Regions from separate parts of the Vibrio glycogenivorans genome, predicted to be linked through region 2. Evidence: riboswitches for the same ligand, from Rfam matches in the RefSeq annotation. Region 2 holds a riboswitch; the other holds the start of a gene.

Region 1 (4,427 bases), 710 kb from region 2:
TGCATCCCCCAAGGGCTTGCTCAAAATTGGCGCGACGGTGGCGGTGGGCTCCAAATTTCTTGTTCAGTATTTAAACGAGTTTCTCGAGCTTTATCCCGATATTCGTATCCAGCTTATCACCACTGTCCCTGGTCAAATTCCCGAGATGAACCTTGATGTATTTATTTCTCGTGAGCTAGAGCAACTTAATTCACTCAGCGTGAGACAAACTCCCCTTTTAGAACGCCAGGTCGGTCTCTATGCTGCACCACGCTATATTGAAAAATATGGCCAGCCCGAGTCGCTTGACGATCTCCAACAGCATAATGTGCTTATTTGGGGCGAGCGTCCTGAACGGGAATATCGGATCTCAAACAACAAACGTCTGCTGGTCAGTGGTAACTTCTCTACCACCAACCCCGAAGCCCTTTTTTATGCAGGAAAGGCAGGGATGGGAATTATGATCGTCAGTGAGTTTATGATTGAGCAAGAAGTTCAGAGTGGTCAGTTAATCCGCCTACTGCCGAATATCAGTGCCGAGGAGCAAACCATTTACGCTTACTACCCCAAACTCGATTACGAGCACGCGCGGACACGATTATTCGTCGATTACCTCAAGCAACGCCTCGTCAAGACGCACATCAGCGCTAATCCGTAAAAATTACCGGTCATTACATAAAGAAAAGCCGCTCGACAATATCGAGCGGCTTTATACATTCAGGGTTTAAGCTTGATTAAGCTTTAGCACAGCTCGCCATTTTTGACTTAGACAGTGCTGATAGCGCAAAGCATACCGCAACAAACGCTACTGTGGTCGCAACAAACGAGATTGCGATTGAAGAGCTAAAGCCTAGCGTAATGTAACCAACCGCTGAGATCACAGCCACCGATACCGCATATGGTAGCTGAGTTGCCACGTGGTCAATGTGGTTACAACGCGCACCTGTCGAAGACAGAATTGTTGTATCCGAGATTGGTGAGCAGTGGTCACCAAATACCGAACCACCAAGCACAGCACTTAGCATTGGTAGCATCAGGGCGATGTCCGTTGCTGCTGCCATATCACCGGCGATTGGTAGCATGATGCCAAACGTACCCCAAGAAGTACCGGTTGAGAAAGCCATTACACCAGCCAGCAAGAATAGAATAACTGGTAGCCATTGTGGACCAATATTGCCTTCTACCAGCGTTGATAGGTAGCTACCCGTGTTCATATCGCCAATAACAGAACCGATTGTCCAGGCAAACACAAGAATCAAGATCGCGCCAAACATTGACTTAGCACCAACCCAAAGCGCATGACCGATTTCAATGGCAGCCATACCTTGTTTGAAAACCGTCACTAGAGCAACAACCAGACCAATCACACCGCCGTAGATCAGTGAACGACCCACATCCGTGTTCTCAAAGGCACCAAGGAGACTGAAGGCCTCACCTTCTGCCGCCAGCTCTTGACCACCGGTGTACAGCATAGCAACAACCGTCGCTGCGATAAGCGCAAGGATAGGCAAAATAAGGTCAGAGACTTGACCGTTCTCGCTTGGCTCAATACCCAGGTCTTCGTTAAGCTCTTCTTTTGCTGACTTGTCATCCTCAAAGCCATGGCCTTGTGACGCCTCAATCTCATGCTTACGCATTTGACCAACGTCAAGTTGGAACCAAACTACGGCAAAGACCATCAATAGCGCAAACACAGCGTAGAAGTTCATCGGGATCATACGAACGTACGCGCCGATTGCCGAGTACTCTGTAATGCCATGCGATACGAGAATACCCGCGACGATGGTCATGATGTAAGCACCCCAACTTGAAGCTGGCATCAGTACACACATAGGTGCTGCGGTTGAATCAAGAATGTAAGCTAGCTTAGAGCGAGATACGTAGTAGCGATCGGTCACCGGGCGAGAGATCGCGCCAACGGCTAGGCTATTAAAATAGTCGTCAATAAAAATGAATACGCCTAGAAATGCCGCTAGAAGCTTAGAGCCACGCTTGCTCTTAACTCGAGATTGAGCCCACTCGGCAAAAGCACGAGTCGCACCGGAAAGGGTTAGCAATGCGGTCATCATGCCAAGGAGCACAAGGAAGCCGACAATACTCATATTCCACTCGTTGATGCCGCCGTCTTCAACAAATACACTTGAAACTACCGAGCCTACGTAGCCAGCAGAAGCTGACAAAGAGTAGCCGTTAAGCAGCAGTGCACCAAGCACAGTACCGACACCAAGAGAGAGTAAAACGCGACGGGTTACAATCGCTAACGTGAGAGCTACCAAGGCTGGTATTAATGACATCGGAGACGATGCAAAATCGATTAAATTCATGATCTTCAAAAACCAAATTCATTGTAGTTATGTGGTCAGAGATCTACTGTAGTGAAACCAGCACCAATAAGTGATGCCTAGAGATAAGAAAGGTAGGCGAAAGCCTGACCCAACCCCACAGTAGCGCTCCATAGTAATTTCTACCCCACATACCTTGTGAGTATAGACTATGGCAGTGTTGCGTCTTTCGAGCACAACCCCAGCAAACTGCCTTGATGAGCAAGTCTACTTCGGCGATAGAGCCTTTCACGCTGGTTCTTTGGCATCACCCCAACCAACGCTAGTGATCTACTATCGCGCCTCTACCGCTTGAGCTTTAAAATTAATCACCTCGCAAACAAGCGTTTACAACAGATTTAACATGCTCAAGCATTAGGTGCAGGCCATTCTACTTATGGAATTTTGATTTGCAACACATTATTCCGACATTTTACCAAGATAATTATCAGATCACCTAACTATTGCACTCAACGTGCTACAGATAAGAAACCTTCCTTAAGCGTTCTATTAACCAATGACCAACTTGAGGCAAAAACATGATGACCCAACGCACCACACTACAGTGATCGAGATCACATTTCTTGTGAAAACTGCAGGCTATTCCCTACTTCTGGTTTAAGAAGGAATTATTTTAGTCGTTTGGTTTGTTTTGAGACATTTTGTACAAAAATCACTCAAACGATAAGATAGAAAAGTCACTACAGGATGTTTTAGTGCATTAGTTCACTACTGCTGGAACATTTTTTACTCTCTAGTGTCAATAAATAAAGCAATTATTCTAACTTTTGCGACAATAAAAGCGCGATTTAGATTGCGAAATTTTAATCTTTCTATAGTATGCGCGAATATATTGTCTATATATTATTGTCACACTCTAATATTGGGTATATGATATTTAATGTTGACTTAATTAATTAATGGGAAGAGTCATGTCGGAACTAACTAAAACACTACTTAATATCCGTAGTCTTCGTGCCTTCGCACGTGAACTAACTCTAGAGCAACTTGAAGAAGCGTTAGAAAAATTTACCCTTGTTGTCGATGAACGCCGTGACGCGGCAGAAGCAGAACAAGCTGCAAAAGCAGAACAAGAAGCAAAACTAGCTGCTATTGCTGAGCAAATTTCTAAAGATGGTATCGACGTTGAAGCATTAATTTCTGCGTTGTCTGGTGAAGCGACTAAAGCTAAGCCAAAAGCCAAACGCGCACCTCGTCCAGCAAAATACAAATATGTAGATGCGAACGGTGAAGAGAAAACATGGACAGGCCAAGGCCGTACTCCATCTGTTATCCAAGCTGCGTTGGATGAAGGCAAGTCTCTAGAAGATTTTGCAATCTAAATTTTCAAGTTGCACTTGATATGAAAAAAGGCTCATTAATGAGCCTTTTTTAGTATTTTGCGCACGCAATTTGGTATATGAACAAAATAAGTAATATTTACTAATTTCTGACAAAGGACCGACAATAGTGAGTCGCGACTATAGCTCGTAGCAACTCACGTGGTAACCCTTAGTATCTTGCGGTTATACAATTGGTTTTTGAGCGCGCTGAATAAGTTTTAGCAATACATTATCCACCACTTCACCGGTGACACCTACCAACTTATCAGCCAATTTTTTCTTCTGCACATATTGAACCTGTAGCACAGTTTTGTCTTTGCATGCTGCGACAATAATATCGTCAGAGGTGGTAATTTCGTCCACAAGTCCCTTTTCTTTTGCGGTGGTACCAAACCAATGCTCACCCGTTGCAACGCTTGCAAGGTCGAGGTCTGGACGACGTTGGCGAATATAATCCTTAAACAAGTCATGGGTTTCTTCTAGCTCTTGCTTAAACTTATCTCGCGCTTTATCCGTGTTCTCTCCAAACATCGTCAATGTGCGCTTGTATTCACCTGCAGTTAGTTGCTCATATTCAATATCATGCTTTTTTAGCAGTTTATTAAAATTAGGCAACTGTGCAATCACGCCAATAGAGCCAACGATAGCAAAGGGAGCTGAAACTAATTTGTCGGCAATACAAGCCATCATATAACCGCCACTTGCAGCGACTTTATCCACGGCAATAGTCAAAGGCAACCCAGCCGCTTTAATTCTGTCCAATTGAGAGGAGGCTAATCCGTAA
Region 2 (4,427 bases):
TAGCCTCACGGACAGGCTGGATTAGTTCACTTGTTGCGGTCATGATGATCATGCCCTATCTGTGGCGCTTTTCCACCAAACGCCGCGCCTTAACTTGGCTGGCGATGGTCGTGATTGGCACCGGACTCGGCTTTGTCGCGAGCCAGCATCAACACAAGACTGAGTTTATTGCGCAAAAAGTGACCCTGACAGATGTCCGACAAGATATCTACTCTCAAGCCATGGATATGATGATTGAGAAGCCGTTTACAGGCTGGGGCTATGGGCGATTTGAATCGCAATACACCCTGTATACAGCGCGCCAGCATCAAATCAACCATAAGTATCAACCTGGCTTACCGGCGATGGACCATCCTCACAACGAGATCTTGTTGTGGGGGATTGAAGGTGGGATTGTCCCGTTACTTGGGCTCTTACTGGTTGCCCTACTGACCGTAGCGCGGATCAGACAGGCAAAACCGGGGACTCGTCTTGCCCTACTGGCGCTTTTTGTGCCGATATTGCTCCACTCCCAGCTTGAATATCCATTTTACCACTCAGCGATCCATTGGCTCGTTCTGATCATCTTGCTGTACTGGGTTGACCAGCGCACAAGCAAGCTAAGACACGCCCACTTTTCACCCTTGATCAAAGCTGGGTTACGCGTAAGCTGCTTAGTTGTTCCTCTTACCACAGTGACCTACATGGTCAGTGCTATGCATACCAACCATGTCCTGACTCAGTTTGAGCAGTCTTCGCCTAAAGACCCTAAGATCCTAGAGCGAATCTCTAATCCGTATGCATGGACAGAGCGTTATCAATGGGCCATCTACAGCACCTATTTTGATATTGGCCTGCAGACGGGTGACCATGGCTACACCCAAGTCTACGTAAACTGGTCACTTGATATGATCAAACGCAAACCAAGGCCTGAGCTGTATAAGAACTTGATATTGGCGTATTCCGCAATGGGGGATGAGCGCAAAGCTAAGCAGGTACGCACTGAAGCCGAACTCTTGTATCCAAGGCTGGCTTTTCCAGCCCAAAGTCGCACCGCTCCTATCCGCGCTTCTGTTATTGATCCAGAGTTGCAACCGTGACGGCATAAGAAAAATCGCCAAGCGCCACCAAATTCAATGTTTAGCGGCGCCCGCAGGAGGCGCCCGCAGGAGGCGCCAGCAAGAAACCTAGCGTAGTTTCTCCTCAAGGGCCTTTAGACATAGCGCGACGTTTTGCTCTGAGGCACCGTAGCCCATCAAGCCAATCCGCCATGCTTTGCCAGCAAGCGCGCCCAAACCAGCCCCAATCTCAAGATTGAACTCATTAAGTAGCTCTGAGCGCACCTGCGCTTCATCGATGCCCTCTGGTACGTAAACGGCATTAAGCTGTGGCAGGCGGTGCCCCTCATCAACCACAAATGTAAAACCAAGGCTCTCAAGCCCCTGCTTTAGCTTTTCGTGCATTGCTTGGTGACGCGCCCAGGCTTGCTCTAGGCCCTCATTTTTGAGCATGACTAGTGACTCGTGCAGTGCATAAAGACTATTCACCGGTGCAGTATGGTGATAGCTACGCTTACCCTCTCCACTCCAGTAACCCAGCACTAGGCTTTGGTCGAGAAACCAGCTTTGAATAGCATGAGTACGTGATTGAATCTTCTCGATAGCTGCCGGTGAGAAGGTTAGTGGAGAGAGGCCGGGCACACAGGATAGACACTTCTGACTTCCAGAATAAACCGCGTCCAATTGCCATTCATCCACCTTGAGTGGCACACCGCCAAGCGAGGTGACGGTATCGACTATGGTTAACATACTATGACGTTTAGCCAGTGCACCCAAGGCTTGTGCATCGCTGACGGCGCCGGTCGATGTCTCTGCATGCACAAAAGCCAAGATTTTAGCATCTGAATGCTCTAACAGTGCCTGCTCTACCTTACTCACAGAGACGGGCGCTCCCCAGTCATCGTCTATCACTACCGCCTCACCACCAGCACGGACAACATTCTCTCGCATCCGCTCACCAAATACCCCATTGCGACAAACAATGACTTTATCGCCTGGCTCGACTAAGTTGACAAAACAAGCCTCCATACCGGCACTACCGGGAGCCGATACCGCAATGGTAAACGCATTTTGGGTTTGAAAAGCGTATTTAAGTAGGCTCTTAAGCTCATCCATCATCTGGATAAAGAGTGGGTCGAGGTGACCAATCGTTGGTCGACTCATTGCCTGAAGGACCTGTGGTGAGATGTCTGATGGGCCAGGTCCCATCAAGACGCGACGAGGGGGAATAAAGCTTTGGATAGACATACATCACTCCATTGAAATTTATTGTTGTAAAACCAGCCACGCCGCTAAGGCATCGACCAGGTAGGAAGAAAATTGGACAGTTAAGTATAGAGCTCCTAGCCAAGCTATTGGGAGCAAATAGCAAAACTGCTGACAACTTCAAATATTGATTGACATTTTTGCACCAAAGCCGTTCAATGATCGACATAGAACAGAAGAGGAGCGCTGCCCAGGCAGGTATATAGTGGAATCGCAATTCCGATACTATTTACCGAGGGGGAGTAGCGCCGAGATAGGAATTTTTTGCGAGATTCTCCTGTCGGTTGAATGGGCTGAATCCCTTCAACTGTCATCAGCTCAGTCTGGTGATGAGCTTCTGAGGTCGTGACGACACTTTTCTCACCCTCTGCTCACCCATTCCCTCTTCAAACACACTGGAAGTTTAATCTTTTTGAAGTATAGGGAGACCAACTGTGAGCACATTTAATGTCGCCAAATTCGGCGGAACAAGCGTAGCCAATTTTGACGCCATGAGTCGTTGTGCAGCGATTATCGAGAGCCACCCATCAACGCGACTTGTCGTGAGTAGTGCCTGCTCTGGCGTAACCAACTTGTTGGTGGCACTTGCCAATGGTGTTCCTGAGCAACAACAGCGCAGCGAGATCCTGCAGCAAATCGCCGATATTCATGAAGCTATCCTGGCAAAACTCAATCAGGCAGATGAGGCTGCCGCTGAGGTGTATGCTATTCTGGATACCATTACTAGCCTTGCTGAGGCTGCCTCTATCCAATCTAGCACTAAACTAACCGATCATTTGGTTGCGTGTGGTGAGCTGATGTCAACCCACATCCTCGCCCAACTGATGCGCGAGCAAGGCATCAATGCGGTTCGCTTTGATATCCGCGAAGTGCTCAAAACCGACAGCAACTTTGGTCGTGCAGAGCCAAGTCTTGAACAAACCGCCACGCTTGCCAAGGAGAAGTTGGTCCCCTTGTGTCGTGAGCAGGTGGTAGTGACCCAGGGCTTTATTGGCTCAAATGATGAAGGGGATACCACGACGCTAGGCCGTGGAGGCAGTGATTATAGTGCCGCCCTCATCGCAGAGGCCGTTGAGGCATCAGGACTGGAAATCTGGACCGATGTTCCAGGCATCTACACCACCGACCCTCGTATCGCACCCAATGCCGCCCCTATCGCTGAGATCAGCTTCAGTGAGGCCTCGGAAATGGCCAACTTTGGCGCGAAGATCCTTCACCCATCAACGCTGGTTCCAGCTCTGCGCCATGATATTCCCGTGTTTGTTGGCTCATCACGCGAGCCAGAGAAAGGTGGAACTTGGATCCGCCACTACGCTGAAACCTCGCCGCTGTATCGTGCACTCGCCCTGCGCAGTAATCAGACCATGGTGACCTTACGCAGTGCTAAAATGTTCCACGCCTATGGCTTCCTCGCCAAGGTGTTTGAGATCCTAGCCAAGCATAAGATCTCGGTCGATCTTATCACCACCTCGGAGATCAGTGTGTCGTTGACCCTTGATCAAACCGACACCTCAGGTGGTGCACCACAACTGCCTGTCGCTGCGCGTGAAGAGCTAGAAGAGATGTGTCATGTAGAGGTGGAGCACAACCTAAGCGTAGTTGCGCTTATCGGCAACAACATGAGCGCTTCAAAAGGCTGTGCAAAGCAGGTCTTTGGCACACTGGAAGACTTTAACCTACGCATGATCTGCTACGGTGCTAGCCAACACAACCTGTGCTTCTTACTCCATGAGTCAGTAGCTAAGCAAGCGGTGCAAAAACTTCACCAAGAGCTGTTTGAAAAGTAATAACAGCCACTTAAAGCTATGAAGAGGCGTTGACTGCAGCGCCTCTTCGCTGAGAACCACCAGCCAAGCCTCATAACTCAAGCAATGTCAGATGACTGCTACGCTGCAGCAGCCTGATATGCACAAAAATGCATTATACCAACTTTGCGAGTCACTTCACGATCTTAACCTAGCCCCAAGTGGATCCATTCTCTGTAATGAAACTAGCTGAATAAACAGCTCATCAAAGGAATTGAGAATGAATAATAAAATCCCCCTAAAAATGGGTGCATTGTGTGCAGTGCTGTACCTCACTGCGCCTAACGTACACGCCCACGGCTGGGTCGAATACCCTGAA

The links. Region 2 has a riboswitch for lysine ahead of lysC (lysine-sensitive aspartokinase 3). Riboswitches for the same ligand answer to the same signal wherever they lie in the genome.
Region 1: linked by a shared signal. The riboswitch ahead of ACSTTG_RS01475 (Na+/H+ antiporter NhaC family protein) and the one ahead of lysC (lysine-sensitive aspartokinase 3) in region 2 are both predicted to bind lysine.

The regions. Positions count from the first base shown of each region.
Region 1 is NZ_JBPVIS010000001.1:336,527-340,953, forward strand. Features, by position in the region: gene ACSTTG_RS01470 (LysR family transcriptional regulator) at 1-637, shown strand, start outside; gene ACSTTG_RS01475 (Na+/H+ antiporter NhaC family protein) at 714-2,303, opposite strand; lysine riboswitch at 2,417-2,616, opposite strand; gene ACSTTG_RS01480 (H-NS family histone-like protein) at 3,233-3,643, shown strand; gene sohB (protease SohB) at 3,827-4,427, opposite strand, start outside.
Region 2 is NZ_JBPVIS010000001.1:1,046,953-1,051,379, forward strand. Features, by position in the region: gene ACSTTG_RS04590 (PglL family O-oligosaccharyltransferase) at 1-1,079, shown strand, start outside; gene ACSTTG_RS04595 (pyridoxal-phosphate-dependent aminotransferase family protein) at 1,167-2,285, opposite strand; lysine riboswitch at 2,472-2,648, shown strand; gene lysC (lysine-sensitive aspartokinase 3) at 2,738-4,090, shown strand; gene ACSTTG_RS04605 (lytic polysaccharide monooxygenase) at 4,329-4,427, shown strand, end outside.